One region of the Colwellia meonggei genome, then DNA from elsewhere that is predicted to be linked to it. Evidence: predicted binding sites of a transcription regulator. Region 1 holds the regulator's gene; the other holds the start of a gene.
What was found. The regulator MetJ, encoded in region 1, represses methionine synthesis genes. The targets are predictions, from matches to a motif close to TAGACGTCTAGACGTCTA.
Positions count from the first base shown of each region.

Region 2: the regulator MetJ is predicted to act here: its motif matches at 9,066-9,083, upstream of metK (methionine adenosyltransferase).

Region 1 is NZ_BAAJLZ010000007.1:52,183-65,083, forward strand. Features, by position in the region: gene AC27E9_RS15540 (TorF family putative porin) at 1-343, shown strand, start outside; gene metL (bifunctional aspartate kinase/homoserine dehydrogenase II) at 456-2,963, opposite strand; gene metB (cystathionine gamma-synthase) at 3,024-4,181, opposite strand; gene metJ (met regulon transcriptional regulator MetJ) at 4,413-4,745, shown strand; gene AC27E9_RS15560 (VOC family protein) at 4,812-5,225, opposite strand; gene ccoG (cytochrome c oxidase accessory protein CcoG) at 5,374-6,753, opposite strand; gene AC27E9_RS15570 (sigma-54 interaction domain-containing protein) at 6,947-8,371, opposite strand; gene AC27E9_RS15575 (malic enzyme-like NAD(P)-binding protein) at 8,576-9,817, opposite strand; gene AC27E9_RS15580 (adenylosuccinate synthase) at 10,377-11,675, opposite strand; gene AC27E9_RS15585 (DUF2065 domain-containing protein) at 11,801-11,986, opposite strand; gene hflC (protease modulator HflC) at 12,353-12,901, opposite strand, start outside.
Region 2 is NZ_BAAJLZ010000004.1:58,905-71,805, forward strand. Features, by position in the region: gene AC27E9_RS11155 (sensor histidine kinase) at 5-1,384, opposite strand; gene AC27E9_RS11160 (sigma-54-dependent transcriptional regulator) at 1,374-2,831, opposite strand; gene AC27E9_RS11165 (efflux RND transporter periplasmic adaptor subunit) at 3,053-4,387, shown strand; gene AC27E9_RS11170 (ABC transporter ATP-binding protein) at 4,454-5,134, shown strand; gene AC27E9_RS11175 (ABC transporter permease) at 5,143-7,668, shown strand; gene metK (methionine adenosyltransferase) at 7,785-8,972, opposite strand; gene murI (glutamate racemase) at 9,149-10,003, opposite strand; gene AC27E9_RS11190 (MFS transporter) at 10,176-11,483, shown strand; RNA gene ssrS (6S RNA) at 11,669-11,850, opposite strand; gene AC27E9_RS11200 (cell division protein ZapA) at 11,992-12,297, opposite strand; gene AC27E9_RS11205 (UPF0149 family protein) at 12,550-12,901, shown strand, end outside.

The DNA of each region.
Region 1 (12,901 bases):
CGCGTACGATAGTGATGCTGGTGCCGACTTTAGTGAAGTTAACTTTTCACTTTCATACGACGCTTTTTCAATTACCTATAATACCCTAGTTGATTCAGATGCCGATGGTGACTTCGGAGATGACACCTATATATCTGCAGACGCTGCCTTCGAAATTTCTGAAGGTTTAGAGCTCGGCCTTCATGTTGGTAGTTATGACTTTGACGCGGGTGGCGATTACGTTGATTACGGTATTAGCTTAAGTAAAAATGGCTTTACTTTCGCTATTTCTGATACTGATATTGATGGCGCTGACGGCGACATTAATTTTGTTGTTAGTTACAGCATAGATCTAGACTTGTAAGAAGTAATCGTCATAAAAGCGCGTGTAACTTTTAGAAATTACACGCGCATTTTTACTTTGCTAAGCACCAGTTTTTATGGCTATTACCAATTTGAAACTAACGAATATTAGGCTAGTTTAACCCTTTAATTTTTACTTGCTGCTGGCGATGGCTAAGTCGCTGGCAAACAGTAACTAAATCAGCATGAATACCACCTGCGGTGACATCTCGACCCGCACCAGGACCCCGAATAATCAGCGGGTTTTCCTGATACCACTCACTTTTAATTTGAAAGACATTGTCACATGGCGTTAACTGGGTAAATGCATGCCGATAGCTTAGCTCTTCTAAACTTACTTTTGCGCTTAAGCGACCATTTTCTTTCGAGAATTTAGCCACATAGCGAATAGCACATGACTTTTCCTTAGCTTGACTTAAACGTAGTAAAAATAAATCATTTAGTTCTTCGGTTCGCTCAAGAAACTCATGTAACGAAACATCCCTTAACGAATCTGGTACTAAACTCTGGCAATCAATATCTTCTAAAGAAAGCTCAAAGCCAGCGGCTCGTGCCAATATTAATAATTTACGTTGGACATCTCTGCCCGACAAATCTTCTCGCGGATCCGGCTCGGTAATTCCCTGTGCCAAAGCATTTTTAAGCAATTCAGAAAATGGCGTTATACCATCATAATATTGAAACAGCCAAGATAACGTACCAGAGAAAATACCTGAAATTTCAATAATATTATCACCACTGTTGATTAACTCTTCAATAGTGGAATTAATCGGTAAGCCCGCTCCAACAGTAGTATTACCTAACCAGTAACTATTATGCTCTTTTGCACTGTTCAACAATTGCTGATAATTTTCTGTCGGCGAAGAGGCGGCCCATTTATTTGCGCCAATAACATGAATACCTTGAGCGAAAAATTGCTGATATAACTTGCTAAATGATTCACTTGGGGTGATATCAACAACAACCAATTCATCATAGGGGTGATTTGTTAACCAATCTATTAATTGCTCATTCTCATAGGCTTTAGCTTGTTGCTGGTAATGAACCAATGCGTTATTAACTTCAATACCATCGGTATTAATTAAGGCCTTTTTAGAGCCAACTAAGCCGACCAAATGAAGGTTTTCCAATACTGGTAAGCGTGCCAATTGATTTGGTAATATTTCTAAAAAACGTTGCCCGATATTACCCAATCCCGCAATAACTAAAGCAATATTTCTCGCATCTTTAGTCATGTCCCCATGAATGTTATTGAGCAACTCTCCGGTACAGGCTTCTGGTAGCACCGCAATGTAGCTATGCTGATTTTCAGCATGAACAAAATGTAGTGTTTGTTGGTGCTTTAATGCCCTTTTAAACCTTGCCCGCATACCGCCTTGTTGTGCAACTTGATAACCAACCGTGGCCACAATAGCTACGGGTTTGAAAGAGACTTCAGTATCATGACTTGCTAGCCACTGGCTTAATGACTTTTGTTGCTCTTGCGTCACCACCAAATAACCTTCATCTAAGTTGTAACATACAGGTGCGAACTCTTTGACTGCACGCGCACCTGATTCACCAAGAAAACTTACAGAAGTAGCAAGAATAAGGTCATTTAAATAGGTCACTGAAATTTCTTGTTTGGCTATTTGGCCAAATTTACCAATTTCGCTGCCACTTATTTCGGGTGCAAAGCTACTAGCAACGTGTAAATGGGTATTATGACTTGTTAATGGTTGTAGAGTTTTTGCATGTAGCACCGGATTGCCTAATCGGCCCAGTTCATTTGCTACGGCGTTGGGCAAGCGATGTAATTTTCTTGCCAGAGGCACGACTCTTGGATCGGCACTATAAATACCATCAACATCGGTCCAAAGAGTGACATTTCGAGCACCCGATAAAGCAGCCATAATAGTTGCCGAGTAGTCACTACCATTACGCCCTAACGTACAAGCTTGTTGCTGCTGATTGCGTGCAATATAGCCAGTTACAATTACAAGCTGATTTTGTTGCTGTAGTGGTAAAAGCTTATTCTGACTTGCTGAGTAGTCAATAGCACAAGTTTTTTCATTACTTAATAACAAAAAGTCTCTCGCATCTAGCATATAGCTTGGACAAACTTGTTCATTTAGTACCGCTGATAATAATCTTGCTGACCAAACCTCACCGAAGGCTAATAAATCATTTTGATAACGATCCGGGTTATTCAACAAGTGCGTTGAAATATTGGCAATATCATCAGCCAATAGTGCCTTTAACCTCGCAGCACTGCTGGCATTGAGTAGTTCATCAATTAGCTTAGCTTGCGAAGCACTTAGCTCAAAAATAGCCTCGGCCAGCGATTCAGGCAGCACATCTACCGCTAAGCCCGTATGATTACCGACAGGTTCTGCTTGCTTATGTTCATAGTGCTCTTGTGCCAATTGGTAAATTGCAAACAATGAATCTGTGGTACTGCCATTTGCAGAAACAACAATGACATCATTGAGCTGGCAGTGTTGACGAATAATATCAACTACGCGCTCGATACAAGCTGACGTTGCTAAACTGCTGCCGCCAAACTTATGAACATTACAAGCGGCCTTAGCCAGCTGGTTTTTTGTGGAAGAAAGCTCTACCGCTGAATTTACGTCTGTCATTTTATTTCCAAACACTTATAAATATTTATCTGATTGCTAATTCTTTAGCTACTACGTTGATTAAACTTGGCTAGCAGCAAGTGCTTTTGCTAAGTCAGCTAAAATATCATCGATATCTTCTATGCCTACTGACAATCGTACTAATGACTGCGTAATACCCGCAGCAAGCTGAGCTTCAATTTCCATGCCGGCGTGTGTCATAGTTGAAGGATGACTGATCAAACTTTCAACGCCACCCAATGATTGCGCTAAGGTAAAAAATTCTAGTTTATCAAACAGTACCTTTACTGCTTCAACACCGCCTTTAAGTTCAAAACTCATCATGGCGCCAAAGTCATGTTGCTGTTTCTTTGCTAATTCATGATGTGGATGATCCGCTAGTCCAGGGAAATAGACACGTTCAACGGCGGGGTGTTCTTGCAAGAAAGCGGCTACCGCATTGGCATTAATTTGATGTTGCTTCATCCGGATCGGCAACGTTTTTAGACCACGTAATGCAAGAAAACTGTCAAAGGCCGAGCCAGTAATGCCGATACAATTTGCCCACCATGCCAACTCTTCACCTAATGCTTGCTCTTTGGTAACCAAAACACCGCCAACTACATCACTATGGCCATTGATATATTTAGTAGTGGAATGAAATACAATATCAGCGCCCAATAATAAAGGTTGCTGCAAAGCCGGCGATAAAAAAGTATTATCAACAGCCACTAACGCACCTGCTTGATGAGCCTGCTTAGTAATATCTTCAATATCAACTAAGCGTAGTAATGGATTGCTTGGCGTTTCGATTAAAACTAATTTTGGTTTGCTTGCTAAGGCCTCTGCTAGCGCCTGCTGATCATTTTGGTCAACTACAACCAACTTAAATTGTCCACGTTTTGCTAAATGTGTAAATAATCGAAAACTACCACCATAACAGTCGTGCGGGATAACTACAGTATCTTCAGTATTTAACAGCTGACAAATCAAATGCACCGCTGACATACCTGTACTAGTGACAATACCTAACGCACCTTGCTCTAAATCTGCAATAGCTTGAGCAAAAGTAGCACGAGTTGGGTTGCCCGTACGAGAATAATCAAACTGACGTTTCTCATTGAAACCCTTTAATGCATACGTACTGGAAAGGTGAATTGCAGGAATGACAGCACCATGATGCTGGTCGCTATTGATACCTGCGCGAACCGCAGTAGTGGCAATTTTTTTATCACTCATGTGTGCTCCTGTATAGACGCTTTTCTATGTAGATGTTTGGACGTCTATAAATCTAAACGGTTTGTAAGAGATGGTCAAGAACTTTAGACATCTAACCCTCTACACATTCGTTATTGACTCACGCCTCACAACCAGTAAAATTAGCGGTCAAGAATAAACTTATAACTTACTGGTATACCAGATAAGCTAATTATAGGTTTTTCATAATTATTTAAGCATAGAGGAATATTCATGGCAGAGTGGAATGGCGAGTATATTAACCCTTACGCCGAGCACGGGAAAAAAAGTGAGCAAGTTAAAAAGATCACCGTGTCTATCCCTTTACGTGTATTAAAAGTGTTAACTGATGAAAGAACACGTCGTCAGGTTAATAACTTGCGTCATGCAACGAATAGCGAACTATTATGTGAAGCATTTTTACATGCTTTTACTGGCCAACCCTTACCAGATGATGGTGATCTAGCTAAAGACAATACACAAAAACTACCTGCGAGTGTTCGTAAAGCGTTAGAAGCACAAGGTGTGACTGACTTTAGTGAATACGAAACAGAAGTAGAAGATTAGATAGAGCTCATAGCTCAATATTAAAAAAGGCGCTTTAAGCGCCTTTTTTGTTAATTAACTTCCTATTTAGAAACTTGGATTATTAAGCTGTAATAAATCCCATTTAGTACCATATAAATCTTTAAAAACCACCACAGTGCCATATTCTTCCACACGCGGTTCCTCAGTGAATTCTACACCTTGGCTTTTCATATGCTCATAGTCACGCCAAAAGTCATTGGTTTGTAGAAAAAGGAATACCCTTCCACCGGCTTGGTTACCAATAGCGTTATTTTGTTCATTGTTACTTGCTTGCGCCAATAACAAATTTGTACCATTTGAATTCGGTGGGGCAATTTGTACCCAACGTTTACCAGCACCTAAGTCGGTATCTTCAATAAGTTGGAAGTTTAGTTTCTCAGTATAAAATTTAATAGCGTCATCATAGTTTTCAACAACTAAAGCAATATTTGAAATATTCTGTTTAATAGAGTTTGTCATGCAAATTTTTTTGTTACGTCATGGCTAGGTAATATCATTATTTTACTGCATTTTTATCTAAACAATAAGTCAGGCTTTATGTAATTTTTAAGCAAAAAAAAGGCGTCCCATCGACGCCTTGGTTAAACAACCTAATCTACACACCAAATTAATTTGAAAAAAACTTCGTCTCTGTAATCGCTTTAACCTCCGGCATATCACTGACACTTACTTGCAGAGAAACTTCGCTGACACGCTCTTTGATTTCTTCTGGTGTTATAGTCAAATGCACTGGCACACTGGCAATTTCTCCAGCTTTAATAAGTATGTTGCTCTCAGCACTTAAGCTGACATTATTGTTAAGAACACTAACGTTAAAGTGACGATTTAGCTGAGATTTATTAGTAATTTTTAGTAAATAGCTGTTGGTTACATTATCATGAAAATCAACTTGAAATAACGTACCACGATCACGCAATACCGAGAACTCAATCGGTATTCGCACCTGAATGGTATACGCCATAAAAACCATTGCTAATATAGATAACACGCCATAACCCACAATTTTAGAGCGTAATAGTTTTGCTTTTTTACCGAGTAATGCATTTTCACTGGTATAACTAATCAACCCTTTAGCGTAATTAAACTGCGTCATAGTCTGATCACAAGCATCTGCACACGCACCACAATTAATACATTCATATTGCAAACCATTACGAATGTCTATGCCAACAGGACAAACTTCAACACAAAGATTACAGTCTACACAATCACCTAAGCCTAACTCTTTAGGATCTTGCTTGCGTTTTCGACGACCACGATTTTCACCACGCAATTTATCGTAAGCCACCAACAATGTATTTTTATCAAACATCGCAGACTGAAAGCGTGAATACGGGCACATGTAAATACACATTTTTTCGCGCAACCAACCGGCATTGCCATAGGTACAAATAGCAAAAAACATTACCCAAAAAGTTGTTAAACCAGTCCAATCAAGCTGAACTAAATCAATATATAGTTCACGCGTTGGTAAAAAATAACTCAGGAATGTAGTTGCGGTTAAAAATGCCATTAGTCCCCAAACTAGGTGTTTGGCAGACTTACGTGCAATGGTATCTAGTGTTTTTGGCTGTTTATCACGTTTGATACGCTGATTTCTGCTACCTTCTAACCACTCTTCAACCCAAATAAAACTAAATGTCCATACAGTTTGCGGGCATACGTAACCACACCAAATTCGCCCTAACCAGGTAGTAACAAAAAAGAGTAAGTAACAACTCACTATCAACAAACCAGCTAATATAGTGAAATCTTGTGGGAAAAAGGTTTGCGAAAAAATATGAAATTGTTGCTTACCAATATCAAGCAATACCGCTTGATTACCTTGGTAATTAACCCAAGGTAACAAAACAAATATCATGACAAATACAAAGCCAGTTAGCTTTCTAATTTTTTGGTAACGTCCTTTTTGTTTACGGACATAAACGGGGGATTCAGACTTATAGGGCTTAATAATCAAGTCTTCTGCTTTATAATCAAACTTCATGGTTTACTACTAATACGAACAACAGGATACCCGCTAATAGCAATATGTGTTCCAAGTACAATAAAAGCAATAAGCATCTGTTTTATATTAATAATATTAAACAATAAGAAATATAAACAACGACCAAAAGCACGATATATCACGCTATCGCGATATGTCGCGGTTTAATACTTATTTATAGGAGAAAGAAAAACTAGCTTGGCCTAATAATTCCTAACTTCTTCATACGAGAACGTAGAGTACTTTCAGGTAAATCTAATTGCTTTGCAGCCCCTAAATTTCCACCAATACGCCACTTACAGGCTTTAAGTACGCTGCTAATATGTTTGTATTCGGCTTGTGCTAAAGTTTCATATTCAGTGGACTCGAGCGTCTTTGCTGAACTTTTAAAGTTGAAGCTCAAAATTCTTGATTTAGTCAGAATCATTTCGCGCTCAAGTACATTTTGCAATTCACGAATATTGCCCGGCCATTGGTACTGCATTAACTTGGTTAAGCTTTTGTTACTAATGGCTGTAATACTTTTACCAAGTTTTTTATTTAACGTGGCAATAATGGCTTGCGATAGTAGAGGAATGTCTTCTCGTCGGTCTCGCAATGGCGGTACAGTTACCGGAAATACGTTGAGTCGATAGAATAAGTCTATTCTAAACTCGCCACTGGCGACCATCGCCGATAGATCTTTATTTGTTGCCGCAATAATACGAATATTAACCGAGACTGTTTCACTGCCGCCAACACGTTCGAACTCTTGCTCTTGCAGTACACGTAGCAATTTTCCTTGCGCTTCCATGGTGAGCTCACCAATTTCATCAAGAAATAATGTACCGCCATTGGCTAATTCAAATCGACCTTTTCGACGCTCTGTTGCACCAGTAAATGCACCTTTTTCATGGCCAAACAATTCAGATTCAAGCAAACTTGGCGTAAATGCAGCACAGTTTACTTTTACCATAGTTGAGCCATTACGTTGACTTAAAGCATGAATATTACGTGCTACGAGCTCTTTACCCGTACCGTTCTCTCCTAAAATTAAAACCGTGCTATCAGTTTGCGCGACAAGCTCTACTTGCGAAAGCATTTTAGTTACAACTGAACTCTTGCCCACTAAGCCTGCGGATGACCATTCTTGGGCTAGCTCGTTTTGCAGGTAAGTGTTTTCAGCCTGCAGTTGCTCAGTAAGTGACTGCACGTTTTCTAGGGCACTACGCAGTGCTAATTCAATTTTTTGTTGTTGGCTGACATCACGAAAAACTGCAACAGCCCCGATAATTTTGTCATTTTTGTATACTGCTTGCGTGGTATATTCAACTGGAAAACTACTACCATCTTTACGCCAAAAAACTTCACCACTAACTTGTCGTGAAATACCATCTAGTGCGGTATTAAATATTTTGCAATCGCAAGCAGGATATGGTTCTCCATCACTGTAGCTGTGATGATGAAATTGATGAATATTTTTCCCTAATAACTCCTCCGAAGACCAGCCAGTCATTGCCTCTGCCGCCGGATTAATGAAAATAGCAAGACCTTGAGCATCTAATCCATAAATACCTTCACCAACTGCATTCAGTAGTAACTCCGAATCAGCAAGATAGGCTTTAATTTCTTTATTCATGTCATTCCAAATTAACTAAAATTATCAACTTATATACAACGGCTTGCTCATCAAAGTGGGAGTCACTAATAGTTACATATAGCAAACAACATCCCCACGATATAGCGTGGGTATTATTCACTAAAACTCTCAATTAATAAAGGGTGCAAAAAAGGGAAGCTATTCGCTTCCCTTTTTGATATTTAACAACCTAGTTTATAACGATTAACCGTTATAATTTTCCGGCATCTCCAATCCTGCGACACCTGAGTCAACCGCAGCTTGCGCAACAGCTTTTGCAACTGCTGAGCGTAATCGAGAATCCATAGGTTTTGGAATAATATAATCCTTACCAAACGTTAAACTTTTACTACCGCTGGCAGCAAGCACTTCAGCTGGCACTTCTTCTTTTGCTAAAGCGCGAATTGCGTGTACTGCAGCAATTTTCATTTCATCATTAATGGTTCTTGCTCGCACATCAAGTGCACCACGGAAGATGAATGGGAAACAAAGAACATTATTTACTTGGTTTGGGTAATCAGAGCGGCCAGTTGCCATAATCAAATCATCACGGGTTGCCATAGCTAACTCTGGCTTAATTTCTGGGTCTGGGTTTGAACAAGCAAAAATAACAGGATTGTTCGCCATTAATTTAACATGCTCGGGTGATAGTACGTCAGGCCCAGATACACCAACAAACACATCTGCGCCATCAATAGCTTCTTCTAATGTGCGTTTATCAGTATTATTAGCAAATAGCTTTTTATATTCATTTAAATCATCGCGACGGGTATGGATAACACCTTTGGTATCTAACATGTAAACCTTTTCGCGTTGTGCACCACACTTAATAAGGAGCTCCATACAAGCTATGGCTGCAGCGCCGGCGCCCATACAAACAATATTAGCATGGCGTAGCTCTTTACCTTGAATCTCTAAGGCGTTGATCATACCCGCGGCGGTAACTATCGCCGTGCCGTGTTGATCATCATGAAATACTGGCACTTTACAACGTTCGATAAGGGCTTTTTCGATAGCGAAACATTCAGGTGCCTTGATATCTTCAAGATTAATTCCACCGAAACTGTCTGCAATGTTGGCAACAGTATTAACAAAATCTTCGACTGTTTTGTGCTTTACCTCAATATCAAATGAGTTAATACCTGCAAAACGTTTAAACAGTAGAGCTTTACCTTCCATTACTGGCTTAGATGCCATTGGCCCTAAGTTTCCTAATCCTAATATAGCAGTGCCATTTGTAATAACCGCTACGGTATTACCTTTACCAGTATATTTATAAACATCATCAGGATTTTCAGCAATGGCACGAACAGGCTCCGCAACACCAGGACTATATGCCAACGAGAGATCTTGGCTGGTTTCAGCAGGAGTTGTTAATTCAACGCTAATTTTTCCTGGAGTTGGATATGCGTGATAATCAAGTGCTTGTTGGCGAAGGTCTGTCATGTCAATTCCTAATATGTGAAGCTAATGCGCGTATTTAGTTCAGTTTTACGAGTTATATTTTTTAAAACAATGATTCATGAAATCTATATTCAATATTTACACTTTCTATAGTATTGCATTGCACTTGCTAATTTCAAGCTCTTTTATATATATTAATTCGCTACAAGCTATAAATAATATAGCTTGAGCAACTTCGTAATTCACATTAATTAGCTGAATATTCAGCATATAAAAGTAACTATTCATGGATAAATAACGATTAGAACACTTTATTAAGCGGTAAAAGAGTTAAATATAAAACTTAGGTTTAAAACAAGCGTTTTATATGGAAGATGATGGTATTTTGTATCATTTCATGCCAGATAACAGAAATTAGGGACAATTTGATAAATTTAGATAAAAACTGGTCTACCTCTGAGCTGGGTCTATTATCATTGCTAGCAAAGCATTTCAGTTGAAATTAAAAATAAGTGACGGAAAGCAAAATTGGATATTTAAACAATTACTGATACAAAAAAACCACCTTTTAGGTGGTTTTTAATGCTTAATTATTTTTTAGTTACTCATCAAAAGGATTAACTAAAATCATGGTTTCGTTACGGTCAGGGCCTGTAGAGATAATATCTACTGGTACACCGGTCACTTCTTCAATGCGCTTAATGTAAGCAATTGCATTTGCTGGCAAAGCATCACGCGATGTTGCACCAACAGTAGTTTCACTCCAGCCTGGCATTTCTTCGTAAACTGGTGTGATTTTCTCGTAACCTTCTGCAGCTGTCGGCGGTACAGTGATCACATCACCTTCGGCAGTTTTATAGCCAACACAGATTTTTAATGTTTCTAAACCATCTAAAACATCAAGCTTAGTCAAACAGAAACCACTGATACTGTTTACCTGCACAGCACGGTGCATAGCTACAGCATCAAACCAACCACAACGACGTTCACGACCGGTAGTTGCGCCAAATTCATGACCAACAGTACCTAAATGGTGGCCTATTTCGTCATCTAATTCCGTAGGGAAAGGACCAGAACCAACACGTGTGGTATAAGCTTTCGTAATACCTAAAACATAATCTAAGTAACGAGGGCCAAAACCACTACCTGTCGCAACACCACCAACAGTAGTATTAGAAGATGTTACATACGGGTATGTACCATGGTCGATATCAAGTAAAGTACCTTGGGCACCTTCAAACATGATAGATTCACCCGCTTTACGCGCTTGATCTAACATTTCAGAGATATCAGCAACCATGCTCTTAATCGTTTCAGCAACAGCCATTGCATCAGCTAATACTTCTTCATAGCTTACTGGCTCAGCTTTGTAGTATGTGGTTAATACGAAGTTATGGTATTCCATAATTTCTTTTAATTTTGCAGCAAATGACTCTGAGCAAAATAAATCACCAACACGTAAACCACGACGAGCAGCTTTATCTTCGTAGGCTGGACCGATACCACGACCCGTAGTACCAATAGCCTTGCTACCACGTGCTTTTTCACGCGCTGCATCTAAGGCATTATGGTAAGGAAGAATTAACGGACATGCATCGCTAATTAAAAGACGTTCACGTACAGGGACGCCACGCTCTTCTAACATTGCCATTTCTGTCATTAGTGCTTTAGGACAAAGAACTACACCATTGCCAATTAAGCATTTTACGTTATCACGTAATACGCCAGATGGAATAAGATGTAATACGGTTTTTTCACCGTTAATGACTAGTGTATGACCTGCGTTGTGGCCACCTTGATAGCGCACTACATATTTGGCTTTATCAGTAAGTAAGTCGACGACTTTACCTTTACCTTCGTCACCCCATTGGGTGCCTAGAACTACGACGTTTTTACCCATGTTCACATATTGGTAAGAAAATTAGGCGGGGATTCTATCAAATATAAATATTGAGTCCAAGCAATTATTGTCGATTTTTAACTCGATTATAAAAAAGTTAGTTATCAAGGTAGCTTAGCGAAAAATTAATTTATCAGCCACAACATGACAAAACCTATCAAGACTAAAAAAATGCCAATTTGTCGTATTGCGGTCACTGGTTCGTTGGCTAACTTCAATACATAAGCACGCCACTTATTAGGAAACAGCGCAGGAATCAAACCTTCAATAATGAGTGCAATGGCAATGGCCATCAACAATGTAGTGGTCACAAACGCTCCTTATCCGATGATACCTGTTTGTTATACCATCAAATTACGTCAATTTATTTTGTAGTTATATGCTTTTGTGCCTCGAAATACAGAATGCATGAGAGAGACCGATACATACACACTCTTTCACATCGACATATATGGATATATTAATGTCGTGATGCCATGGATAGCAAGGAACGACCTGTACCCTCGTTATTGCCTGCATGGATGCTGGTACTTAATTTTTGTCTGGAACAAAAAAACTAACCAAACATTCTATACATATACGCTCTTTCACATCCATGTGACTGCGTTATACCGTACATCCTGTACATAAAAAAGCCATGACAGGTGTCATGGCTTTCAAAATAAACTCAAAAAAGTTTACTTGTCTTTTTTACCGTCTTTTAAATAGCCGAAGAAATCACTATCAGGCTTAACAACTAAGATATCATTCTTAGAGCTAAAGCTTTTTTCATAGGCTTCTAAACTACGGAAAAAGTTAAAAAACTCGGCATCTTGTCCGTATGAATCAGCATAAACTTTCGCAGCTAATGCATCACCTTCACCACGTATTTCTCGCGCACTCTTTTGTGCTTCTGCTAACATTACTGTTACTTTTGCATCAATAGTTGCACGAATAATTTCTGCTTGTTCTTGACCTTGAGAGCGATGCTCTTTAGCAACAGCTGTACGCTCAGCACGCATACGATCATAAATTGAATTACTTACTTCCGTAGGTAAATTAATCGCTTTAATACGTACATCAATTACTTCAATACCAAGATCTTCACGGCTACTTGCAGCGCTTTCAAGCGCTTTCGCCATAATTGCATCACGATCGCCAGAAACAATCTCTTTAATGGTGCGGGTACCAAATTCAGTACGTAAGCCATTATTTACTTTTTGTTTTAATAATGCGCGGGCATTATC
Region 2 (12,901 bases), on a different contig from region 1:
CTCACTAAAAAATAAGTCGAATACTTGTTCCTTGATTAATTTTACTGTCCAATGTTACATGGCCACTGTGAGCGAGCATTATTTGCCTAGTCAGTGCTAAACCAACACCTGAGCCATCTCTTTTTGTGGTATAAAAAGGTACAAAGGCATTATCAGCAACTTCTTTACTCATGCCGCAACCACTATCATTTACTTCAATAACAGGATGGCCACGTTTATTGATAAAAGCATTTAATTCTATCTTTCTAATTTTACAGCCATCAGTTGCCTGCTCCGCGTTTTTTAGCAGGTTAATTAATACTTGAGACAACATATCTTGATCAACATTTATATCCAAACTTTCAGGTGTAATATTACAGCTAATGGCAAGGTTTTGTGCTGACCAATGCTGACAAGAAATATCAATAACTTGTTGAGCTAAAAACCTAACTGAAGTCGTATTTTTATTTGGTGTCGGCAGGCGAGTTAAGCGCCGATAGCTATCGACAAATGTCATTAATCCTTTACTACGCCTCGCAACGGTAGTGACTGCATCGGTTACGTCACGGAGATCCGTGCTGATATCTTGGCTACTAATATCTTTTTTATCCGCGGGTTGTTGTGCAATACTTTTAACAATATCATCAACTAAATCTGCGGCAGTACTGGCCAAAGAGGCGACAGGTGTGATGCTATTCATTATTTCATGGGTTAAAACACTGACTAGGTCTTGCCATGCTTGTAATTGCGCTGATACAAGTTCGTTTTGAATATCTTGTAAACTAAATAATAGCTCTTGCTGTTGAGCAAGTCTTATTTCCGTGGCGGCAACAGTTAATTGATGTTCAATACCGTCTATATTTAATTTTATTAGTTGGCGTTCTCCGGCCTGCATTGATTTTATTTGCTCTGGAAAGTGCAGTCCAAATTGTGCCAAGTCATCTAATCTAATTACGGGGGTTGTGCCAAATAGTCTTCTGGCACTATTATTCCATAACGTGATTTGGTTTTCTTGATCGAGGCTTATTAGTGGTACAGGAACATGTTCGACAACCGCTTTTAAATGCTTTAATTCTGTAACTTGTGCCGTTCTTGCTTTTTGTAGGCGAGTTAAAATATCGGTAAAAGCGTGACCTAGTTCTTCAAAACCCGCACCTACATTAGATAAATCAAAACGTTGTGAGAAGTCAGCATAACGAGCAGCATCAAAAAAACGCACTAACTCATTATTGGTTTTAGAAACAAAGTTTACCAATTCAATAAATTGGCTAATTAATAGCACTATTAGCAATATTGTTGCCGCGTGATAACCCGAAGTTGTTAAAGCAATTGTTAGTAATACTAAGGTTATCATTGCCGCGACTGTGCGAGCGATGATCCGTAAGGAGAATTGTTTAAAGCCCATACTTTTCCATCCTTCTGTACAGTGCTGCTCTTGTTAAACCTAGTGCTTTAGCACAGTGGCTGATATTGTAGCGATGTTTTTTCAGTGCCGCAGTTATCGCTTGTTTTTCCATTTCTTCTAAAGTTAATTCTTCAGTTAATTCGTTTTCCATATGAGCATTGGCAGGCAAAAATGCATTTGTGGCTTTATCTGTTTTTTGATTAAAATTTTGCTGTGCTTTTTGCTCTAATTGAAAGTCATTAATTTGTAAGTCAGCATGCTCGGTTAGAATAACTGCACGCTCAATGGCATGGCGTAAAGCTCTAATGTTGCCTTGCCATGACTCTTGCAGTAAAACTTGTTTAGTATCGCTTGTTAAGCTGTTAACTGACTTGTTATATTTTTTACTGTACAAAGCGATAAAGTGCTCAGCAATTGGCACAATATCTTCTTTTCGTTCTCTCAGTGGCGGTAAATTAAGGGTCACAGTGTTTAATCGAAATAATAAATCTTGTCTAAATTTACTCTCATTATTTAGCACTTCCTGAGGAATGTTGGTAGCAGCGATCACTCTGACATTAAAAGGCTGTGCTTGATTACTGCCTAAAGGTGTTACTTGGCGTTGTTCAAGCACAGTTAATAACTTTGCTTGTAAATAAAGTGGTAAGTTGCCAATTTCATCTAGAAATAAAGTTCCGCCATCAGCAGCTTTTAATTTACCAATACGGTCTTGCTGAGCACCGGTAAATGCCCCTTTTTTATGACCAAATAATTCACTTTCAAATAAGCTTTCTGAAATAGCACCCAAGTCAATAGACATAAAAATATTGGTCGCTCGTTGGCTTTGAGAGTGAATGTCACGCGCTATAAGTTCTTTGCCTGTGCCATTTTCACCTAGAATAAGAACATTCGCATCAGTTGGTGCTGCTTTACTGATAAGTGCGTGAACATTTTGCATTGGTTGAGATTGGCCAATAATCATTTGCTGTGTATGCTGATTATTAGCTTGCCCAGATGTTTCAGCTAAGGTTTGCACTAAGGCTTGGTTTGTTACCTTTAATTGCGCCGCTTCAAATCGTGATTTTCCTAGTTGTACTGCCGTTGATAATGTCGCGATAACTTTTTCGTTTTGCCATGGCTTGGCAATAAAATCAGTAGCACCTTGCTTCATGGCATCTACAGCAATATCGACACCACCATGTGCGGTGATCATCACAACAATGCTGTTAGGTTTAATAACGAGGATTTCTTTCAACCAATAAAAACCTTGCTCACCGGAGCTTTCGCCAGGACCAAAATTCATATCCAATAAAATTGCATCAAAATCATTTTCTTTAATGAGTTTAGGAATTTGTTCGGGCCGGTTACATATGCTGACCTCTGAAAATTTGCGATTTAGTAGTAATTTTCCTGCCACCAATATGTCTTGGTCATCATCAACGATGAGTATTTTTCCGTCTATTTTCATTTTTATTTTGGTGCTGTATCAGCAAGTTAGGGAAACAAACTGTTCAATAACGTACACCTAGTGTCCGAAAACGTACAGTATTTTATTGTTTTTTATTTTGTTAATAAATAAGTTTTTTGTTAAAACTCAATATAAACAATTGTTTATGTGTTTTATTGGTAGTTGGAACAAATATTGTAATGTGTCAGTAATGATAATTTTTAATATGGCGAAGTAGGATAATGACACATTCATTAAAGTCAGTCAGTGTCGACAATGCAAGTACGACAATGAATAGCGACAATTCCGCAGTGTCTGGTGCTGGGATGGACCGTAAGGTCATACGTAAAAAATCGAAGATAAAGCCAGTTTTATTGGCTGTCACTATCATTGGTGTAATTGGCGCAGTCGGATGGCAATTTAGCAATAAGCTAAGTGGTAAATCGCTCAGTGTTGATAGCAACCGTATTGTTGTGTCTAGCGTGGTATCGGGGACATTTGAAGACTTTATTCCTGTACGTGGTCGCGTAGCGCCTGCAAAAACAGTGTTTCTTGATGCGATTGAAGGTGGTCGTGTTGAGCGTATTTTAGTTGAAGATGGCACACAATTAAGTGCGGGAAGTTTAATTGTTGAGCTCTCTAACGCTAGTTTGCAATTAAATGTCTTAGGTAATGAAGCACGTGTTGCTGAGCAATTGAATAATATGCGTTCCATTGAGCTTAGTCTTGAGCAAAACCGTTTACGTCATAAAAGTAATATTATTGATATTGAATACCAAATTAAGTTATTGACCCGCCAACTTGCTCGAGAGCAAGAGTTAGTGACAAGTGGCGCGGTTAGCCAGTCGGCATTTGATGACACTAAAGATACGCTTAATTGGTACCAGCAGCGTCTTTTAGTTACCCAAGAAAGCCAAGCTTCAGATACTCGCATGCAAGAAGAGCAACTGAAATTCTTAAAAGCTACTAGCCAGCGTTTGGAGAGTAATTTAGAAATATCTCGACAAAATTTAGACAACATGAATGTCAAAGCCCCTGTAAACGGCAAACTGTCAGGCTTTAATATTGAAATAGGGCAGAGTATTGGTCGCGGTGAACGATTAGGACAAATTGATACGCCGAACGACTACAAAGTTACTGCATATATTGATGAATTCTACTTAGGTCGCGTTGATATTGGCCAACGAGCAATGTTCAAAGAATACGAGTTAATTATTAAGAAAATTTACCCACAAGTACAAAATGGCCAGTTTGAAGTTGATTTTGTCTTTGCAGGTGAACAGCCATCAGGTATTCGCCGTGGTCAAACGATACAAACAAAGCTTACGTTAGGCGATGAAAGCAAAGCAGTATTAATTCCTAATGGTGCTTTTTATCAAGATACCGGTGGTAATTGGATATTTGTTGTAACCGAAAGTGGCGCTGAAGCTGTGCGTCGGCCAGTGCGCTTGGGTCGAAGAAATAATCAGTTTATTGAGGTTCTTGATGGCTTAGATGTAGGCGAGCAAGTTGTAACTAGCCCATATAGTAGTTACCAAGATATGCAACGATTAAAACTTAACACTAGTACAAATTAATTAGTTAAAAACTAATGGCACAAAATAGCCAGCTACCAATTAAATTTATAAAAACAGGATTTTATTATGTTGAAACTTCACAACCTATCACGCGTTTACCAAACTGATGATGTAGAGACCATGGCATTAAATAATGTGAATATTGAAATAGCTCAAGGAGAGTTCGTCGCCATTATGGGGCCTTCAGGCTGTGGTAAATCTACGCTATTAAACACAATTGGCATGTTAGATACGCCAAGTAGTGGCGAATACTGGTTTAATGGTGAAGATGTTGCTGGCTTCTCTGAGGCGCAGCTTGCAGTGATAAGAAAACAGAGTATTGGTTTTATTTTTCAAAACTTTAACTTAATTGATGAATTAACCGTTGCTGAAAATATCGAGCTGGCTTTGCTCTACCACAATATTCCTGCCAGTGAACGTAAACAGCGCGTTTCAACGGTTATGGACAAAGTGGGTATTGCGCATCGTGCTAAGCATATGCCAAGTCAATTATCGGGCGGTCAGCAACAAAGGGTGGCTGTAGCGCGTGCGGTAGTGGGAGATCAGAAAATGATCTTAGCAGATGAGCCAACCGGCAACTTAGATAGCGCGCATGGTCAAGAGGTTATGGAAATGCTGCAAGCCTTAAACGACGAGGGCACCACTATTGTAATGGTAACGCATAGTCCTGCGCATGCAGATTATGCAAAACGGACAATTAACCTGTTTGATGGTCACGTTGTGACTGAAAACATTAAGGCCGCTTAGGAGGCATTATGTTTAAGAATTACCTAATTACCGCATGGCGTAATATCATCAAAAACGGTGTTTTTTCAGCAATCAATATTTTTGGTTTAGCCATTGCTTTGATGAGTTGCATTTTAATTATGCTGTTTGTCAAAGAGGAAACCGGCTTTGATAAATGGTTAAAAGACAGCGACAGATTAGTGCGTATACACACCGCTTATACTATGCCAAATCAGGCGCCATTTTTGACTGTGCGTTCGGCAGGGCGAATGATGGAAGCCATTCGTGATTACGCTAAAAACGAAATAGAAACTGGTGTACGTTTAATACAATGGTCATTAACCGTTCGTAAAGACGACAACGCTTTTGACGAAGCCATTACCTTAGCTGATGGCAGTTTCTTTGATGTTTTTGATCTGCCATTTGTACATGGTTCGAGAGCTAAGTCGTTTAATCAACCTATGAACTTGTTAGTCACTGAAGAATTTGCCAAGAAATATTTTGGTCGCACCGACGTGATCGGCGAAACCTTAACGGTTTGCTGTGTTGGTCGTAATCCTGCTAGTGACGTGAGAATTACCGGCGTACTAAAAGATTTACCCGATGAGACACATTTAAATATTAATATGCTGTTTTATCTACAACCGGCGCTATTTCCACCAAATAATAATATATTAGATACTTGGACCAGTGTGAATGTTTATACCTACTTTAAGCTAAATGCAGGAATAACTCCTATGCAACTGCAAGATCGTATTGATTATTGGATGAACAATGAAAGTCCGCTAATTAAAACGTCTAGAAATTTGTTAGGAGAGCAAGGTAAAGGTAAGCAAGTAACTGATTTTTCTCGTCAACGTGTTATGAAAGTTACTGACTTACACCTTAATGCTAAAAAGCATGCCGGAAATATGGGCGATATGACGCCGATGGGCGATCAGGAAATGATTAATACTTTTACTGTCGTTGCTTTTCTTGTGCTAATGATTGCGTGTATTAACTTTATGAACCTTTCAACTGCAAAGGCCAGTAAGCGAGCAAAAGAAGTTGCAATGCGCAAAGTCTTAGGCGCAAGCCGTTTGCAAGTGGCGATACAGTTTTTAAGTGAAGCGATAGTGATTGTTTTTGTTGCGTTACTATTTGCTATTGCTGCGTCAGAATTAGTGTTGCCTATATATAATGATATTTTAGGCAAGCAATTGGCACTAAGACTGTTTAATGAACCTGGTTTGTTATTATCGCTTATTGTTGTTGCTACGGTTGTTGGTATTGGTGCTGGAATCTATCCTGCAATATACCTTTCACGATTTCTACCGGGCCACATATTAAAATCAAGCAAAAGTGGTGAATCTGGGAATTCAGCTAAATTACGCAGTGTCTTAGTCATATTTCAATTTACAACTTCAATTGTGTTAGTTATTGCTACGTTAGTTGTTTATGGACAAACACTTTATTCAAATTCTGTCGATGTTGGTTACCAAAGTGCCAATAAGTTAGTGTTAAATATTCGTTCTGCGCAAGATAATTTACCAAGCTTAAAACAAGAATTATTAAATATTCCAGAGGTTAGCTCTGTTACGTTCTCTTCAGAAGCACCAACGCAAGACAATGAAAATAATAATTTATTTACGTTGTCTGGCTCGGATGAGAGCGGTAATAAAGTCGAACCTGTATTATTGAATTATCATAATATGGGCTACGGATTCTTTGAGGCGTATGATGTTAAACCGCTAGCGGGTCGATTATTTGATGAAAACTTTGGCAGTGATCAAATAACACCTGTTGCACATGATGCAACTGAACATGGTCAAGCGAGCGTTATTTTGAACGCAAGTGCGTTGAGTAAGTTCGGTTTCAAAACGCCAGAAGCCATTATTGGAAAAACACTAACGCTAGGTAGACAAGATTTAACAGTTATTGGCGTGGTACCTGACATTCACTTTAGATCGATTAAATTTGGTATTCGTGCAACGGCCTTTATGCTCAACCCAAGTCGCTTTCGAGTCGCCAACATTGGGCTTAATTCCGGTGTCATTGATTCTAAAGAATTATCTCAGTTAATTAGTAAAATAGAGCAAGTGTGGAAGACTAATGTACCTTTACAGCCTATTGATTTACAGTTTTTGTCAGAGATGATGCAAGCGCAATATCAAGATGAATTAACAACGGCACAGTTATTCTTAGCATTCTCTGTATTAGCAATTATTATTGCGTGTTTAGGTTTATATGGACTGTCAGCCTTTACGGTTGAGCGTCGTACGAAAGAGATAGGTATTCGTAAAGTGATGGGAGCAAGTGTTAAAGACATAGTTAAATTGTTGATTTGGCAGTTTTCAAAACCTGTAGTTTTGGCAAATATCATTGCTTGGCCTATCGCAGCTTATGGCATGTTAAGTTGGCTCGAGACGTTTCCGTATCGAATTGACCAAATTTGGTTGTTGCCTATTTGCTTCACCGTTGGCACATTGTCATTATTTATTGCTTGGTTCACCGTTGGTACTAATGCAGCCAAAGTTGCACGTAAAAATCCAATAAGCTCATTACGTTATGAGTAATAGAATTAACGTGATAACTACTTTAATACTAGATTACTAGGTAAATAAGTATAAAAAAACGCTGCTCTAATCAGGCAGCGTTTTTTATATCTAGAAAGCTCAGGCTTTATGCTGGCTTATAAGTTAGCAGCTTGGCGCAATGCATCAGCTTTATCGGTTTTTTCCCAGCTAAATGCCGTGAATGTATCGTCGCCTACTGTCATTTCAAAAGGTTCGCGGCCAAAGTGACCATATGCAGCTGTTTGTTGATACATAGGGTGCAATAGATCAAGCATTTTTGTGATGCCATATGGACGTAAGTCAAAATGTTCACGCACAAGTTCAACTAAGCGCTCTTCAGAAACTTTACCTGTTCCAAACGTATCAACAGAAATCGAAGTCGGCTCAGCAACACCAATAGCGTAAGATACTTGAATTTCACAACGGTCTGCTAAACCAGCAGCTACAATGTTTTTAGCAACATAACGGCCAGCATATGCTGCGCTGCGATCAACCTTTGATGGATCTTTACCTGAGAAGGCACCGCCACCATGACGCGCCATGCCGCCATAAGTATCTACGATAATTTTACGACCCGTTAAACCACAGTCACCTACTGGACCGCCAATAACAAAACGGCCTGTTGGGTTAATATGGTATTTAGTTTCTTTAGTTAATAACTCTTCAGGTAAAACATGCTTAATTATGTTTTCCATTACCGCATTAACTAAATCTTCTTGTTTGATATCAGGGTTATGCTGAGTAGACAGTACTACAGTATCAATTGCTACTGGCTTATTATCTTCATAGATAAACGTAACTTGAGATTTAGCATCTGGACGTAACCAAGGTAATACCCCTGATTTACGTGCTTCAGCTTGGCGCTCAACTAAGCGGTGCGAATAGTATAATGGAGCGGGCATTAAGGTTGGTGTTTCGTTAGTTGCGTAACCAAACATTAAGCCTTGGTCACCAGCGCCTTGTTCTTCAGGGCTAGTGCGGTCAACACCTTGAGCGATTTCTGGTGATTGTTGGCCAATTAAATTCATAATGCCACAGGTTTCACCATCAAAACCAACATCAGATGAGGTGTAACCAATATTACTAATAACTTTACGGGTTAGTTTTTCTAAATCAACCCAAGCGTTAGTCGATACTTCACCTGAAATAATGGCAACGCCGGTTTTTACCATAGTTTCACAAGCAACGCGTGCGTTCTTGTCTTTTGCGATAATCGCATCTAATACCGCATCAGAAATTTGATCGGCAATTTTATCCGGATGACCTTCTGAAACTGACTCAGAAGTAAAAAGGTGTGTAGACATAAACCCTCTGTATAAATGAACTGAAAAACAAGACCTGTTTTAATAGTGACATTCTAACCGTTTAGTTAACTATTTCCTAGAGTTTTTTACGCCTAGATGGCTAAACGTCTTTGAGCTGAGTCAATTTAATTGCAAATCGCCTAGTATTTTTAAGGCTTGTTAGCAATATTGACGGTTTATAAAAATTTATTGACAAGAAGAGGGCGTTGCCAAATATGTGAAAAAAGCTGCTGTTGAGCAGAGCAATTTTTAGAGCTATAAAAATATGCAGTACCTAGCTCTTTGCTGTTATTAAGCATTTTATTTGAATTAAGCCGTCTTTGCAGTTGTTCTGTTACTGGCAGCGCGGTTTCCATTATCATGATATTTTGACCACAAATGTCACTGATCATAGATTTTACTAATGGGTAGTGGGTGCACCCTAGGACAATGGTATCAACGCCTTTATTAAGCAAGGGCAGTAAATAGCTTGAAAGTAACTCTTTACAGATTGATGAATCTTTTTGATCTTGCTCGATCAGTTCAACTAAACCTGGGCAAGGTTGAATATAAACATCACTATTATTTCTATATTGGTTTACTAATGATAAGAAGCGTTGGCTTTCAGATGTTGCTTTAGTGACTAAAATAGCTACTTTTTTATTTTTACTTAAGTTTGCCGCTGGTTTAATCGCAGGTTCTACGCCGATTACTGGAATATTTATATTTTCACGAAGCTTATCAATGGCACTAACCGTTGCTGTGTTGCACGCGACAACAATTGCCTTGGTATTTCTTTCAATAAACCAATTTGCAATTTCGTTAACTCGTTGTTGAATAAATTGTGTGGATTTTTCACCATAAGGCGCATGCAAAGTATCAGCTACATAAATAAGGTTTTCATTGTGCAGCTGCTGAGCAATACATTGCATAATAGATAAACCACCAATACCGGAATCAAAAACTCCAATGGGTCGTTCGTCGCTAGTATGTTGGTTATTCAATTGACTATTTGTCGATGTTTGAACACTTAGTTTACAGTCTATGGGCATTACGTCTATGCAGCTTTACATAAGAAAAAGTTAACTAAGTTAAGTATATTATTAACAGGCAAAGTAGGTCTATTAATTAATGGTGAAGTTAAGCAAAGAATTGCTAAATAATTTGTAAAGTATTTAGTTTGTATATATCCTGAGTGCCGAAGTAAAGGTAAAAGGATAACCAATGAAAAGCGATGTTTCATTAGCACGAATTAAACAATTTCCGTTATTAATGTGGATTTTATTATTTGGTTCGTTCATTACTCGCGGCAGTTATTATATGGTGTGGCCGTTTTTAGCTGTAATTCTCTATGAAAAATTTGCTTTGTCAGCTACCAATGTTGGACTGATCCTTTCAAGTGCCGCCATTATTTCTGTTTTAGTGAGCTTTGTCGGTAGTGTGCTATCTGATCGAATTGGACGTCGACCATTAATGTACCTCAGCGGTACCTTGTACATCATTTCTTTTTCCTTATTAGCACAAGTGAATTCTATTGCTGGTTATGCTGTCGTTATAACTTTATGCTCAGTTGCTACTGCACTCTGGCGGCCGTTAACTTCCGCATTAATTGGCGATATTATTAAAGATAAAAATACTCGCGAACTTGCCATGCAATCATTATATTTTGTCGTTAATGTCGGCTGCGCAGTAGGGCCGATGATAGGGTTATGGTTAGGTTTAACGGGAGAGCAATCAAGTTTTTATATAACCGCTGGTACTTTTGCATTCTTACTCGTTATTTTATGGTGGGGTTTTCACCGACATAGTAAACAGAATTTAGCAAAATTAACTAAAGAAGTTGCTACTGAAGCTACAAGTTCATCGGCAGTACAAGCGGCGACTAACACACCAGTGGCGAGTGATAGCGACAACAAAATTATTAAAGTCTTGATTGCGGATAAGTTATTGCAATGCCTAATTTTGGCTAATATTTTGTGCATGTTTATCTATGCGCAAATGGACAGCTCGCTTATACAGTATTTAACGCGCGCGAAAGTTCCTGATTTGCTAGAGCTTATTTCTGCGATGATCTTTACTAATGCAGTCGTTATTATTTCAACTCAATTTTTACTACTAAAATTAATGGCAAGTTTGTCGTTGGTTAGCCGAATCCATGTAGGTTTAGTTTTACTGATGTGCTCACAGATATGGTTAGCGGTGAACCCGTTGACACTTTTTTGGGGCTGGATAGGCGCTATTGTTGTTATGAGTTTAGCGGAAACTATTTTATTTCCGACCATGAATGTGCATATTGACCGACTGGCTCCAGATCATTTACGTGGCGCATACTTTGGCGCTGCGTCGTTTTATGAGTTTGGCTTTGCAATTGCGCCATTAGGTGGTGGTATTATCCTCGATCAATTTGGTGGCTCATGGTTGTTTTTCACGACTGCAGCCTTAACGCTACTTGTTATTTATCTTTACAGTGTCTTAGATAAATTACCAAGACCAGATTTCACCCAAAGTAAGCAACAAGCTAGTATAAGTTAATGTTATTGATACTTTTAATAAGCGAAAAGAGTGAGGGGAAGTTATTACTTCGAAAAAGTTAGTGACTTCCAGAATGCCACAGCTCACGGTTGTTCAGAACACTGGGTGATTTTCTAGAGAGTATGCGGAAATATCGTTGATATATTAATTTAGCTGGAGCGTGTTTCTTTTGATAAAGAAGATAGGTGACTTCCAGAATGCCGCAGCTCACAATAGTCCTGAACACCGGGTGTTCAGGGCGGAAATATCATGCTAACCGTAGGCTTCCCGATACGAGCCGGGCTTGCACAATAGCTAATAGTCAAAATCCTTAGGTAAAACTTATCGGCTCAGGGACGTAGTTCGCAAACGAACACTCCAGAAGACAAATTCATTATAGCTAATAATTCTGGTGGTATTAAGTATTTTATTACTTGTAAGACCTGAATGCTTAATGCTTGAACGATTTGAAGTTTCTTTAAACAAGCGAGGAAAGTAAATACTTAAATTTTGAACAACTAGAAACTAATTACGCAGTTTTAGTGGGGTTAACTGCCTGTTCAATTGTATTTTGCAGCAATTCAATTTTGCTTTGCATTTCTTCACGTTCTTGAGCAAGTTCAGTACGTGCTTGAATTAAATCATTGGCAAGATTGAGGGACATCATCACTAATGCTTGTTCAGGTGTTTTAGCTGAATGGCTTTTTTTCGCATCATGCTCTAAGCGTTTATTAATTTCATCAGCAGCTTGTAATAACGCCGATTCATGGCCAGCAGGACAAGCGATTTTTAATCGTTTGTTGGCAACATTTATTGTTACTGTGTGTTGGCTCATTATCTTGTTTTTCTCAAAGCAGTCATTTAGTTCATTGAGCAAACTACTCAATATAATTTTGCTGTTGGCAGCTAACTAGTGCTAATTAACTCTAATAAAAGTAAATAATTACTAAAACTTAGTCTGCCATAAGGAGGAACTATAACGGCGAGTGTTGCACTATGCAAGTGATCTCTATGGTTTTTTCTGGAATCAAAGCAAGGCCAGTGTTACGATAGCCGCTAATATACCCTCGATTGAATTTATATTTTTATGGCTGACAACTCCTCTTTAGATTTTTCCTCTGCACAAGCTGTTTTAACTAGTGAAAGTGTTGAAGCGCATGCGGCAGAAATTCATGGTGTTCTTACTGGTTTGATTTCTGCTGGCTTTGAGTTTGAAAGTAATGATTACATTGCTATGGTCAACGACATGTTAAATAACGCAGAAGGTTTGCCTGCTGCAGTTAAAAGTTTAGTTAAAGATATTTACAGTGATATTTGGCAACAAATTTTGGATGAATCATACAGTTTTCAACTGATGCTACCTGACGATGATGACTCAATTGTTGAACGTGGTCATGCATTAGGTAAGTGGGTGCAAGGATTTAACTTGGGCTTTGGTT